3 regions of the Brevibacillus borstelensis genome follow, and region 1 is predicted to be linked to each of the others. Evidence: riboswitches for the same ligand, from Rfam matches in the RefSeq annotation. Region 1 holds a riboswitch; each other region holds the start of a gene.
The links. Region 1 has a riboswitch for cobalamin ahead of V5G20_RS18430 (ABC transporter substrate-binding protein). Riboswitches for the same ligand answer to the same signal wherever they lie in the genome.
Positions count from the first base shown of each region.

Region 2: it holds a riboswitch for cobalamin, as region 1 does, so the genes downstream of both, cobO (cob(I)yrinic acid a,c-diamide adenosyltransferase) here and V5G20_RS18430 (ABC transporter substrate-binding protein) in region 1, are expected to answer to the same signal.
Region 3: it holds a riboswitch for cobalamin, as region 1 does, so the genes downstream of both, V5G20_RS05875 (energy-coupling factor ABC transporter permease) here and V5G20_RS18430 (ABC transporter substrate-binding protein) in region 1, are expected to answer to the same signal.

Region 1 is NZ_CP144922.1:3,819,286-3,823,797, forward strand. Features, by position in the region: gene V5G20_RS18425 (FecCD family ABC transporter permease) at 1-848, opposite strand, end outside; gene V5G20_RS18430 (ABC transporter substrate-binding protein) at 968-2,017, opposite strand; cobalamin riboswitch at 2,208-2,417, opposite strand; gene V5G20_RS18435 (M24 family metallopeptidase) at 2,473-3,570, opposite strand; gene V5G20_RS18440 (alpha/beta fold hydrolase) at 3,696-4,487, shown strand.
Region 2 is NZ_CP144922.1:4,484,180-4,488,691, reverse strand. Features, by position in the region: gene V5G20_RS21515 (ABC transporter substrate-binding protein) at 1-548, opposite strand, end outside; gene V5G20_RS21510 (M15 family metallopeptidase) at 618-1,325, opposite strand; cobalamin riboswitch at 1,505-1,722, shown strand; gene cobO (cob(I)yrinic acid a,c-diamide adenosyltransferase) at 1,947-2,495, shown strand; gene cobD (threonine-phosphate decarboxylase CobD) at 2,495-3,601, shown strand; gene cobU (bifunctional adenosylcobinamide kinase/adenosylcobinamide-phosphate guanylyltransferase) at 3,598-4,137, shown strand; gene V5G20_RS21490 (adenosylcobinamide-GDP ribazoletransferase) at 4,134-4,512, shown strand, end outside.
Region 3 is NZ_CP144922.1:1,276,071-1,280,582, forward strand. Features, by position in the region: gene V5G20_RS05870 (quinone-dependent dihydroorotate dehydrogenase) at 1-727, shown strand, start outside; cobalamin riboswitch at 902-1,094, shown strand; gene V5G20_RS05875 (energy-coupling factor ABC transporter permease) at 1,235-1,993, shown strand; gene V5G20_RS05880 (energy-coupling factor ABC transporter substrate-binding protein) at 1,997-2,281, shown strand; gene cbiQ (cobalt ECF transporter T component CbiQ) at 2,278-3,069, shown strand; gene V5G20_RS05890 (ABC transporter ATP-binding protein) at 3,077-4,018, shown strand; gene V5G20_RS05895 (TIGR04053 family radical SAM/SPASM domain-containing protein) at 4,338-4,512, shown strand, end outside.

The DNA.
Region 1 (4,512 bases):
CCGACAAAGCCGATTGCCCCGCTGATCGAGACGATGACCCCTGTGAGCAGCGCGGTCATAACGAGCAGCATTTTTCGGAAATGTTCGGTATTCACTCCCAGCGTCCTCGCGGTTTCCTCTCCCATCATGATCGCATTGAGCGAGCGATAATAAGTCATCAGCACGAACATCCCGGCCACTACCACAACGCCCGGAATGGTCAGGTACTCCCATTTGGCTCCCGCGAGGCTACCTTGCATCCAGAACAAAACTGTACGGATGCCATGCTCGTTAGGAGCTGAAAAGATAATCAGGCTGGTGATCGCCGAGAGTACAGCCGAAACAGCAATGCCGGACATCAACAAGCGCACGGTCGAGTTTTGCCCTCCAAGCCGCGAAAGCGCAAAAACAAGGACAATCGCCAGGAGCGATCCGGTAAAAGCCCCAATGGTCAGGGAATACTGTCCGTATAGACTGAATGCTCCGAAAAGAATTGTCAGTGTCGCTCCTACCGATGCACCTGAGGAAACCCCGAGCAAATACGGATCCGCCAACGAATTTCTTACAAGTGCCTGTATGGTCACCCCGACCACTGACAAGCCCGCGCCAACGATTGCCGCAAGCAAGACACGCGGAAAGCGAATCTGCCAAATAATCGTTTCTTCCGATTTTGACCAATCCGCCTGTATCCATTCTCCTATCAACGGAATATGGGAAAAAGCAATTTTCCAGATCGTGCCGGGCCGAATCGACACTGAGCCCAGCATGACTGCCAGGGTCGCACTGGCGATCAACACCAGAATCAACACGAACAGAACTGAGGCAAACCAGCCCCTGAAACTCCTGATATCTCTCTTGGCGATTTTCATCACCCTTCGTCCGGGGCTATCCGTGGCGGCCGAGCTCTCCAGTATCGTACGTTTCACAACTCTCACTCCTTCGGAAAAATCGACCGGTCTAACCAACGTGGAATGAATTGGTCCTGCCGTTAAAATTTCTCCGGATAAAGTCCTTCCGCGAGAGTTTTTAGTGCGAACGGCGCCCGAATTCCTTCAGCCGCTGCGGAGAGCGGCAGCACGACGATACGCTTGTTTTTAATGGCCGGCAGATCAGCCAATTCGTTTTTTGTCAAAAGCAGATTTCGTTTTTGTTCAACGGTTTTGTCTCCGTAATCAACGATGACGATCACTTCCGGCTTGCGGGCGACTACCTCTTCCCAGCTTACGCTTGTCCATCCTTTCGGGACATCGTCGAAAATGTTCTTGCCTCCTGCCAGCGCAATCAACCTGGTCATGTAGTTATTGGCAGCTGTGTACGGCTTGTCCTCTCCGCTGTCATAGACAAACACAGGAATCGGCCGTGCCACGTCTTTGATGTGATCGCTGATTTGCCTGATCTCCGTTTTCATCTTCTCGATCAGTTCATTCGCTTTTGGTTCGACTCGGAAAATGCGCCCGATATTTTGGATGTCGGCGTACACATCCTCAAGACCCGGTGCTGTCATATTGGAAGATTGCTGCAAATAAGCGTGAACGCCCATTTTCTCCAAATCCTCGACAGTCCCGACCGCTTTGTCGGTAAAGGCGCTCTTCCAGCCAGCGTACACAAAGTCCGGTTCAGCGGCAAGGAGGACTTCTTTTGACGGATACTGCTTGGACAGCACCGGAATCTTCGCATATGCCTCCTGAAGCTCAGGCAAAATCTGATCATCAAGATAAGCAGTCCCGACCATTTTGTCTTCCAGTCCCAGAGCGAGCATGATTTCGGTAGTATGCTGACTGAGTGATACGGCTCTCCTCGGCGCTTCAGCAAAGGTGAGGGTTCTTCCATTGTTTTCGATTGTTACAGGAGACAAGGAACTTGTCGAATTCGCCGCATTTGCAGATTCTCCGCCTCCTGCTGATTGCGTTGAGCCATTTGTCGGGGCAACAGTGTTTGCAGCCGAATTCGACTCGGCTCCCCCGCATCCGGATAGTGCCAGGACAACTGCAACCCCGGCGAAAAACAAAAAGCCAAGACGTTTGTTGAAAGCTCTCATCCTTATTTCCTCCTTTTGTCATTCGCGTTTCATCGTACTTGCTTACCCCTGTATTTCAAAAAGAAAAGACATCCTCCGATCTTGCCGGGGAATGCCTTTGTGGGCAGCGGACAAAAGAAACACGGCAAAAGGATAGACCAATAGCGTCTGGCGCCGTTTCTTCGTCACACTGTCCCCATCCTCGTGGGTCGATCGTGTATGCTTTCTGGCAGGTCTCCTGGCTTGGGATCATCACGCCTTGCTCCCTTCCCATCTCGCGTTTAGACCGCGAAACAGTGGATACCAGCAAGGACACTCCCCTTTACAGTGGCGGGACCGCGTCGGATTTTCACCGAACTTCCCTTTTAAGTGGCCGGGTACAAGAGACTACCCGGTTCACACCATAAAGCGTATGTATTCAGTTGATCGGCGATTGCGTGAGATCCTCCCGATCGTATCGGGATTCCGCCGTTGCATCAGCCTTTTCCGATTACCGTTAATTCTTTCGGATAGCGGGTCAGCACTTCGCATCCATCCTCCGTGACGAGCACGTCGTCTTCAATGCGTACGCCGCCTACCCCGGGAACATAGACACCCGGTTCGATGGTAAAGACCATGCCTGGACGCAGCTCCTCCTGGTTTTGCCCATGGACGGACGGGTACTCATGAACATCCATGCCGAGTCCGTGGCCAAGACGGTGCATAAAGTACTCTCCGTATCCTTTGGCTTCAATCACACCGCGCGCCGTTTGATCGAGATGGGCGAAGGTTACGCCCGGACGGACCTCTGCGATAGCCGCTTCGTTCGCTGCCAGAACGGTCGCGTAGATGTCCCGAAGCTGATCGCTGATATCTCCAACCGCAAAAGTGCGGGTAATATCAGATACGTAGCCATCAGCGGAAACGCCAATATCAAACAGCAGCAGTTCGCCTTCCCGTACGTCCCGGTCTCCCGGATTGCCATGAGGAAGCGCCGACTTTTCACCGGCCAACACCATCGAAGCGAAAGAAGGTCCCTCCGCTCCGAGGCGCTTCATCTGGTATTCCAGCTCGGCAACTAACTCCGTCTCGGTCACACCCGGCTTTACTTTTTTCACAGTTTCATCAAGAGCGTCTTCGACCAGCTTGACAGCGTGTTTGATCCTTGCCACTTCATCGGCTGTCTTGATCAGGCGCATCTCTCTGAGAGGCTCTTCGATATCGACATAGCTTCCGGCAGAGACGAGTGCACTCATCGTTTCGAAACGATCTAGGGTCATATGGCTTTTTTCCAGCCCGAGCTTGTTTAATCCGGAAGGAAGCGCTTGTTTCAACACTTCATACGGGTTATCGGTATCCGTATGGGTCAAGATTTGTTTGATGCCTGACGCTTCTGCGGCTGCTTCCCGGTCCAGTGCCGGAACGATCAAGGAAGGTTCTCCAGCGGCCGGAATAACCAGGCCCATGAAACGTTCGTGCGGCTCGGTCAAAAAGCCTGTCAGGTAGTAAACGTGCTTAGGCAGTGTAATCAAAGCAGCGTCTATCCCTTGCTTTTGCAAATAAGCAAGAATGCGCTGAATGCGTTCTTGATACAAACGGGTCAACCGCCTTTCTTTGGGTATCATACTGCGAGGATACCATTTCCTTGCCAAAAAAAGAAGCGAACGGACGAAAAAACTATGCACAGGTAAGGACAGGATAAAGGGGAGGTGAATGAAAAATGAGCGAAAATACAATCGTTCCAACTGCAAATAGCTCCAGGCTGGCTGTTCAGCTTTACGGCAGCGGCCAGCCGCTTGTATGTATCCATGCACCTGGCATCGGGATGATCAACTTTTCCCGTTTGCACGGGTTGGCCGAGCACTTTCAACTCATCCTGCCTGATCTTCCCGGTCACGGAGCGAGTGAACCGCTCTTTGTCCCCTTTACGATGGCCGATCTTAGCGAGACGCTGGAGGAGATGATTCATGCTCTTGGACATAAACGAGTCGTCGTAATGGGCTATTCCCAAGGTGCTTCTCTCGCACTGGATTGGTGCCTGCGCCATCCAGATTCCATCGCGGGCCTTGTACTTATCAGCGGTTTTTCCGAGGTGAATGAGCTGTACCTGCACTCCCGCTTTTATTTGGCCGAAGCCATTGCCAAGCTGGGAGGAGTGAGCTTGCTAGCCCGCTCGACGGCTTCCTCACACCTGGACAAGCAGGCAGATAAAGAACAGTGGATAAAGCATGCCAGCCGTACGGACGCCAAAACTCTTCATCACCTGTACAGGATCGGACATCACTATCGCTGTACAGAGCGGTTGCATGAGATCAAGCAGCCTGTGCTGCTCGTATACGGCCAGCAGGACAAGCACATGCATCCGTACGGCGAGCTTCTGGAAAAACATCTGCCCAAAGCCAAACTGGTTGCTGTCCCTGGCGTAAAGCACCAGATCGTGACTCGCGCTGCCTCGTCTTTGAGTCGCCTTTGCAGAGAATTTATCGGTTCTCTCCCCGGTTCTTCGGTCTGATTGTCCTACGGGATAACATAACAAC
Region 2 (4,512 bases), 660 kb from region 1:
GCGAGAGTCGAGAGGAATGGCGGGAAGTTTTTGGAGAGAACGAAGGTAACCTGTGTCGGCGAATCGACTTTGACTTCTTTGATCACGCTGTATACGTCAGCCGGGCCTTTCTTGATGGCGAGCGTGCGGTCGAAGGTGAACTTGACGGCTTCTGCCGTGACCGGAGTACCGTCGGCAAACTTATGTCCTTCTTCCAGTGTAAAGGTCCAGGTAAGGCCGTCTTCGCTCACTTTCCATTCCTTGGCGAGACCGGGCTTGACCTCTGTGGACTCCCCGTCGTATTCGACGAGACGTTCGTAGGTGGGATAAGTGATTTTCCATGCGGCGTTGTCAAAGGTGACGGCGGGATCGAGCGTGCCTTGATCCGCGTTGATCGCGACGAACAGTGTGTCTGCTGACGTCTTCGGTGCGGTCGGCTCGGTTTTTGCCGGCGATTCCGGCGAGTTGTTCTGAGCTTGAGGCTGGTTCGCCGGTGTGCCGCAAGCGGCAACGAGCATGGAAACAGCGAGAACCAGGCTGGTGAGGACGAATGACCATCTGCGCTTCAAAGAGATCAACCCCCAACATTTTGTTATAAATTTAATATATTTTTAATATATTGCAAAAATTGAGGTTATTCAACTATTTTCGCTATCAATTTCCAAGATTCCCCCGTACATGGCTTGTCCAGTAGTTTGCCGTGCCCAGGAAAGCGTGCCGTATTCGTAATGCCACCACTCTTTGGGGTAATTGACGAAACCGGCCTCGGTCATCAGGTGATACAGAAGACGTCTGTTGGCGCGGATCGTTTTCGCCTGTTCATCAGGGCTGAGAGCGTTTTCATAGAATCGGGTAGAGGCCCGTTCGCTGAAATCGTCAAACTCTGTTCCCATGTCGAGCCACCCATCGGGGCCTTCGATCGTCAGGTCTACTGCTCCACCGGACAAATGGGGCGATGGCTTTTGCACATCCTTGCTGGGGACGGCGACAAATTTGCTCAGTTCGGCCTGAAGCGCCTCGCCTTCTTCCCAGCCCTGCTTGAGCAGTGTTTGCTTGAATCTTTCATAGAGAGAGCTTTGCACCTGGTAGGAGCGCCAGCCGTCAAATACGACGAAGCGATAGCCGTCGGGCAAGCGTTCGGCTGCTTGGACCAGGCGGAGAGCGGCGCTTTTTCGCAAGTACGCTTCGGGAGTGGTTCCGTCGTAGCCTTGCTTGTAGTACATCGGCCAGACCGTAATTTTTTCGGACAAGCTGGAGAGGGGGAGCATCGCTTCGCCGCATTCTTCAAGGAGAGGCTGTACGTAGAGATGTGGCCGCTCCGGAGGAATCGGGAGATCCTGTTTCATCTGGACCACCTCCTGTTTGTGGATATGTTTTCCATCATCCTAGCAAAGAACAAAACTTTAGTAAACTGCATTTAATTTTCATTTGTTGAATAAAACTCGATGATCAGCTTGTTCTTTCTATCCGTGCCCACTTTTGTTATGATGATAGCAAGCGCCAGTCTTTGGCTGGCTGAACATTTCCATATCGCGCAAACAGGTCTTTGCTTCCTGCACGGTGCACGCCGCGGGAAGCGAAGTTAAAAGGGAAGTTTGGTGAAAATCCAACGCGGTCCCGCCACTGTAAGAGAGGAGTTTTCCTTCAAGGCATTTTGCCATCCACTGCCCCGGGTCGGGGACGGGAAGGAGAAGGAAAGCAGCGATTCTCGAGCCAGGAGACCTGCCTGTCTTGCCTGAGCACTGATTTCCTTCGGGTCAAAGGAAGAGGTGGATCGTTGTAGCGAACTGTCCGCGCTTTGTCTCCCTTTGTTTTCCAAAGGGAACAAGGCGTTTTTTTATACTTTTCGGAAGGTTGGCGTGTACTCCCCTGGAAAAGCAGGCGGCAGTTTCGCGTTTCACCCGGAGATTTGCCCGAGTGGCTTTGTATGTTCAAAAGGATTGCGCAGAACGAAGGAGGGGCTGTTGATGAGCAAGGCCGACAACAAGCGAGGGCTGCTGCTGGTCTATACAGGAGACGGAAAAGGCAAGACGACAGCGGCGTTAGGCTTGGCTGTACGTGCAACCGGCAGAGGAAAACGGGTTTTAATGATCCAGTTTATCAAGTCTCCGGAACGCACCTATGGCGAGAAGATTATTTTCGACCGTCTCGGAATCGAAATGGTGCAGATGGGCGTCGGCTTTACCTGGACCAAAACACCGGAGGAGCACCGCAGCGCCCTTGAAAAGGCGTGGAGCTTTGCCCGCGAAAAGGTGCTTGGCGGCGAGTACGATGTGGTGATCCTGGACGAATTGAACAATGCCCTGGCAATTGATCGTTTTCCGATTGACGATGTGCTCCCGCTGGCTGACGTGCTGGATACGGTCCAAAACAGGCCGCGCCACGTCCATCTGGTCATTACCGGCCGCAATGCGCAGCCCGCGATCATCGAGATGGCCGATCTTGTGACGGAGATGAAGCCGGTCAAGCACTACTATGACGAAGGCATTCCCGCTGTACTCGGAGTTGAGTACTGATGGGGCTGCTGGAGACCTACGGCCACGGCGGGGATCTGGTGACGGCTGCAGAGCGCTTTGGCGTATCGGCCGAGGCGTTCCTTGATTACAGCGCCAATATAAATCCGCTCGGTCCTCCGGCAAGGGTCCTGGAAGCGCTGGGGAGGTCGCTTACCGCCGTTATCCGCTATCCTGATCCCGGCCATCGAGCTTTCAAGCGGGCATTGGCTGCCCGGCTGCGTCTGCCGGAAGACGCCCTTTTGCCGGCAAATGGAGCGGCGGAAGCGATGGCGCTGGCCGTGCTCGCTCTGCAGCCGGAAAGCGCAGGTGTGGTGACGCCGTGCTTTTCCGAATATGCCCAACTTTCCCGCCAATTCGGCGCTCGCGTCGTGGAATGCGCGGGACGGGAAGAAAACGGCTTCAAGCCAGACGCGCGGGAGCTGTATCGGCTCTTTCGGGAGACGCAGCTCGTGTTCATCGGTTCTCCGAACAATCCGACCGGTCTATTGTATGAACCAGACGAGCTTTTGCAAATGGCCGAATGGACAAATGAAACCGGTACCCATTTGATTGTCGATGAAGCTTTTCTCGATTTTGCGGCTCGGGAGAAGCAGTTTACACTTGCGGATCGGCTAGGACATTTTCCGCGCGTCCTGTTGATACGCTCCATGACCAAAATGTTCGCTATCCCGGGGCTTCGGCTCGGTTATGCGATCGGTCACCCCGCACTGATCGAGAGGATGAGGAGCAAACAGGTGAGCTGGAGCGTCAACGGCTTGGCCTTGCTTGCGGGAGAGTTGTGTTTGCAGGAAGCGGATTATGAAGAAGAGACGAGGCGCCTCATCGCTGCAGAACGCCGCTTTTTGCTGGACGGACTGCAGTCGGGGCTGGGCTGGCAGGTATGGCCGGGAGAGGCCAACTTTTTGCTCGTTCGCTCCCCGGAATGGATAGACGCGACGGCGCTGCAGGAGGAAATGGGCAAACGGGGCATTCTGATCCGCAACTGCGCCATGTATCCGGGACTGACCGCCCGCGATTTTCGCATCGCCGTTCGCTCGCGGGCCGAGAATGAACGGCTGCTGTCTGCCTTTCATGATGTGATGGAAAAAAGGGGGGCGGTCTTGTGAGCCTTATTTTGGTCACAGGGGGCGTTCGGTCGGGAAAGAGCCGTTTTGCCGAGGAATTGGCCCGTGATGCCGCGCAGGACGTGTTGTACGTGGCGACAGGAAAAGCGTGGGACGATGAGATGGCCAGACGAATCGAGCTGCATCGGGAGCGCCGCCCTGATACGTGGGGATTGTGCGAGCTCGGCGGACGGCTGTCCGAATCGCTGGACGCGAGCAAAGGGTACAGTGTCGTCTTGCTCGATTGTCTCTCCACCTGGGTCAGCGGTCGCCTGATGGACATCCCGGAGCAGGCGTGGCGGGACGAATCCATTACAAAAGAGATTGTGGGAGAAGCAAAGGCGTGGCTGGATGCTGTCGCCCAAACGAATCAAACCGTGATTGCAGTAACGAGTGAAGTGGGTCTTGGCGGGGTAGCGATGTCGAGGCTGGGACGATGGTTTGCCGATATTTTGGGCGATGTGAATCAGCAAGCCGCGCGCCAGGCTGACACCGTCTATGCCGTGATCGCCGGGCTCCCCTGGAGGATGAAAGGATGAACGCATTTTTTCACGCGCTGACTTTTTTTACACGCATTCCCGTGCCGTGGCTGAAGCCGTCGGAAAAGGCTTGGCGTGACAGCGTCGCTTGGTATCCGGCTGTCGGGCTGGTGATCGGATGCGTGCTGTGGATCGTGCACGAGGCTGCATTATGGGCCTTTCCGCCGCTGATCGCCGCCGTTTTGACGTGCACGGCCTGGGTGTACATCACGGGAGGACTCCATCTGGACGGGTGGATGGACCTGGCGGATGGCCTCGGCAGCAGCCGTACGCAAGAACGCATGCTGGAGATTATGAAGGACAGCCGCTCGGGTGCCATGGCTGTCCTGGCTGCGATCCTGCTGCTCTTTTTGAAAACGGCAGGGATAACGGAAC
Region 3 (4,512 bases), 2.5 Mb from region 1:
TCTGGGGGCATATTTGGCATCCCAAAATCTGATCGATTACGCTTATGCCGATATTCCGATCGGGATCAACATCGGCAAGAACAAGATTACGCCAAATGAACACGCCGCCAGCGATTACAGCAAGTGTTTGGACATGCTGTACAGCTACGGCCATTACTTTGTCATCAATGTCAGTTCGCCAAACACACCGAATTTGCGCGATTTGCAGGAGACCGAGAGCTTGCGCAGCTTGATTCGCGCAGTCAAGGACAAGGCTTCCGAGCTGGAATCGCGGGGAGCCAAGGCGAAGCCGATCCTGTTGAAGGTGGCTCCCGATATGGCAGACGAGCAGATGCGCGACGTCGTGCAGGCTGCCGTGGCAGAAGGAATCTCCGGTATCATTGCGACGAATACGACATTGTCCCGCGAGCCTGTGCAAGACCATCCGAGAGCGAATGAGGCAGGCGGCTTGAGCGGAAAACCGCTCGAAGCGAGAGCGACCGCCTGGGTCAAGGAGATTTATCAGGAAGTCGGGGACAAGGTGCCGGTCATCGGAGTGGGCGGCATCTTTACCGGAGAGGATGCGTACCGCAAGATTCGCGCCGGCGCCAGCCTCGTCCAGGTCTATTCAGGCATGGCGTATCAGGGGCCGGGGATTGTCAAAATGATCAACAAGCAGCTGCTCCAATTCCTGAAGCGCGACGGCTTTTCGCACATTAGCGAAGCAGTCGGCGTAGATGCACGGTAATTTTGTGATAAAAGCTTGGGAGGCGAGCCAGTCTGCAGCTTTCAGAGTAGCAGCTTCGGCATCTGGCGGTTTGCAGCTTTCAACTGCCAAAGAGAAAAGGGAGAACTGGCACGTTCTCCTTTTTCTTTTGCAACCCATCGTATATAATAGACAATCATCTGCGAATTTTTGGAAAAGAATAAAATGCAGCAAGGTGCCCTTATGAATAGTAAGGGGTAACAGGGAATCGGGTGAAACTCCCGAGCGGTCCCGCCACTGTAACCAGGGGAATGCTCTTTTTTCGAAAGCCACTTGTCGATTTGACGGGGAAGGCAAAAGAGCGTATTGATCCGGAAGCCAGGAGACCTACCTTGCTGCCACACCCATGAGCCTTCGAGGAAAGGAGAGGTGAGCCCAAACGAAACGACTGTTCGCAGTATCGTTAGTTGCCGTGTGCCAAGCTCATCCAAATCGGGTGAGCTTTTTTGCGTGTGTTCTTTAGAGAATCAGAGTAAGGAGTGTTGCTGAATGAGGGGTAGACGCACCGTTGCCAGTGGTCTTCTGATAACCGGATTTCTTGTTTACTTGCTGTTCAATACGCCACAAACCGGACATGCCATGCATATTATGGAAGGGTATTTGCCGGCAGGGTGGTCGCTGTTTTGGTGGGCTGTTTTTCTGCCCTTCTTTTTCCTCGGCTTGCGTCAGGTTCAACGCATTGTCAAAGAGAAGCCCGAATTCAAGCTGCTTTTAGGGGTAGCGGGAGCCTTTGCATTTGTCCTGTCCGCGCTGAAAATTCCGTCCGTGACAGGCAGCAGCTCCCATCCCACAGGAACAGGGCTGGGCGCGATCTTGTTTGGTCCGCTGGTCATGTCTGTACTGGGCAGTCTGGTGCTCTTGTTTCAGGCGCTGCTGCTCGCGCATGGGGGCTTGACGACACTCGGCGCCAATGCGTTTTCCATGGCGGTTGTTGGCCCGTTCGTCGCATATGGCGTGTATCGGCTGGTGGCCAGAAAGAAAGGTGGCCAGAAGCTCGGCATTTTTTTCGCGGCAGCGCTGGCTGACCTCAGCACCTATCTGGTCACTTCCGTTCAACTGGCGCTGGCATTCCCGGCTGCTTCTGGCGGGATTATGGCTTCCTTTGTCAAGTTTGCGGGGATATTTGCCTTGACGCAGGTGCCGCTGGCGATCAGCGAGGGACTGCTGACGGTGCTCGTGTGGAATTGGCTTCAAGCCTACAACGCGCAAGAATTGTCGCAGCTGAAGCTGCTGAAAAGGGAGGGGTAAGAGATGAAGCGTTGGACGAACTGGCTGCTCATTTTGGCGGCAGCGGTACTGGCGGTGGTGCCATTGCTGGTCGTAAAAGATTCGGAATTCGGCGGAGCCGATGGAGCGGCAGAGGAAGCGATCATGGAGGTGGCTCCTGACTACGAGCCGTGGTTTCAGCCTTTGCTCGAACCTCCCGGCGGTGAGACAGAAAGCCTCTTGTTCGCCCTGCAGGCTGCTCTGGGAGCAGGCGTGATCGGGTATGCCATCGGCTTGTACCGGGGCCGGCTGAAAAACAGGCAAGAATGATTGGACGGATCGACTCCCTCGCTTACGAAAACAGGCTGAAGAGGCTGCCGCCCGAACAGAAGCTGCTCTTTTCGCTGGCCATGCTGCTGTTGGCACTGATCAGCCACCCGCTTGTCCAGGGCATTCTGTTCGTCTGGATGAGCGTCTGGATCGTCGTCTATGCCCGCACTCCATGGCGGATCTATTTTGTCGTGGTGGCTGCCTCCGTCGCCTTCCTGCTCGCCGGAAGCCCGGCGCTGCTCCTGGAGGCATCCAGACTGGCGGAATGGACACGGGATGACAATGCAATCGCATCCTGGCAGTTGGGAAGCTGGGTTGTCTATGTGACGGCAGAGGGGCTGTCCAGGGCCATGAGCCTGGCCGCCCGCTCGCTGGCGGCGCTCTCCTGCTTTTCCTTTATTCTTTTTACAGTTCCCTTTGCCGAGGTTTTGCAAGTGTTCCGCCGGATCGGCATCCCCTCCATTCTGACTGATCTGATGATGATCATGTACCGTTTTGTCTTCGTTCTTCTGGAGACAGCCGAGCAAATCTGGACGGCGCAAAAGGCCAGAGGAGGGCACCGCGGCACGGCGGGAACACTCAAGGATGCGGGCAGGCTGATCGTTCAATTATTTATCCGCACGATGGCACGCTACCGCCAGATGTACATCAGCATGACGGCAAGAGGGTTTACGGACGATTTCCGCGTCCTGGTCCATGCCTCCCATATGCGTTCCAAAAGGTACGAATGGGAAGCGGTAGCCGGATGTCTCCTGCTGGCGATGCTGGAATGGTGGATGGGAGGATGAGGCGCGAGTGGCATTCGAAGTGACGACAGATGCAGCAGAACAGACAGATGCAGCAGAACAAGCAGATGCATCAGAACAGACAGCTAGAGCTGCCTTGGACATATTGCGATTTTCATTCGTTCACTACACGTATCCGGGAGCTTCCCAACCGGCGCTCAACGGACTTTCTCTCGGTGTCCCTGCCGGAAAAAAGTGTGTGCTATTGGGCCACAATGGCTGCGGAAAGTCCACCATGTTTCTGCATGCGAACGGAATTTTTCGGCCGAATCTGGGCCAAGTCCTGTGGAAAGGGAAGGCCGTTTCCTACGACCGGGCTCATTTGCTCAAGCTGAAACAAAAAATCGGTCTGGTGTTTCAGGACCCGGAGCAGCAACTGATCGCCGCGACGGTTGCCGAGGATATCTCCTACGGACTATGCAATCAAAAGCTGCCGGAAGCCGTTGTCAGGGAAAAGGTGTACCGCACGATGGAAACATTCGGGATGACCGAATGGGCAGAAACGCCGATTCACCGGCTCAGCCTAGGGCAGAAACGGCGTGTGGCATTGGCCGGAGTCATGGTGCTGGAGCCGGAGCTGCTGCTGCTGGACGAGCCGACAGCCTATCTGGATCAAGAGCAGACGAGAAATTTTGTGCAGGAGCTGGACCGCATCCATGCGGCCGGAACGACAATCCTGATGGCTACGCATGACATTGACCTCGCATTTGCCTGGGCCGACTGGGTGCTGGTCATGGAAAAAGGGAAGCTGGTCCTGGAAGGAGAGCCGGAGGCGGTTTTCTCCCGGCGGGATACTCTGGAGAGGCTGCAGCTTCGTACGCCTGCTGTCTTCGATGTGTGGGAAGCGTTGCCTGCCGCCCTGCGGGAAGAGATCGGTTCTTCCCGGGTGCCGAGGTCCGTGGAGGAGCTGACTGCGGGATTGCGGCGAATAGCTGCAAGCTGCATTACATAAGCCGGTCGCTTGTGCTGGAGGAGCAGCAGTACAGACAGCATCCATGCAGGTGCAATATCGGAACAAAAACAGACTCCAGGTGGTTGAAATATTGGGACAGAACGGATTTCATGTCGTTGAAATATTGGAGTAGAACAGATTTTCATGGTGCTGTACTATTGGAGAAGTGCAGGCCTGCGTTCGCATGGCTTTTAGCAAATCAGGCTGCGAAAAAGGCAGCTTTTTTTGTACGCATGGTGACGCTTCTCACACCTGTCAGTCGGCCGTTTCGTTACGATAAGAGCAGCTGAAGCTGATTGGCAGGACAGGAGGGCGAGCGATGAGCTTGTTGAAAGAACGTGATTACGCTGTAAGTCCGTTTATCGTGGTCTGGGAGCTGACGAGAGCGTGTGCTTTGCAATGCCTGCACTGCCGGGCTGAGGCGCAGTACGCATCGGATCCGGCGCAATTGACGTTTGAGGAAGGAAAAAGACTGATTGACGATATCGCGGAGA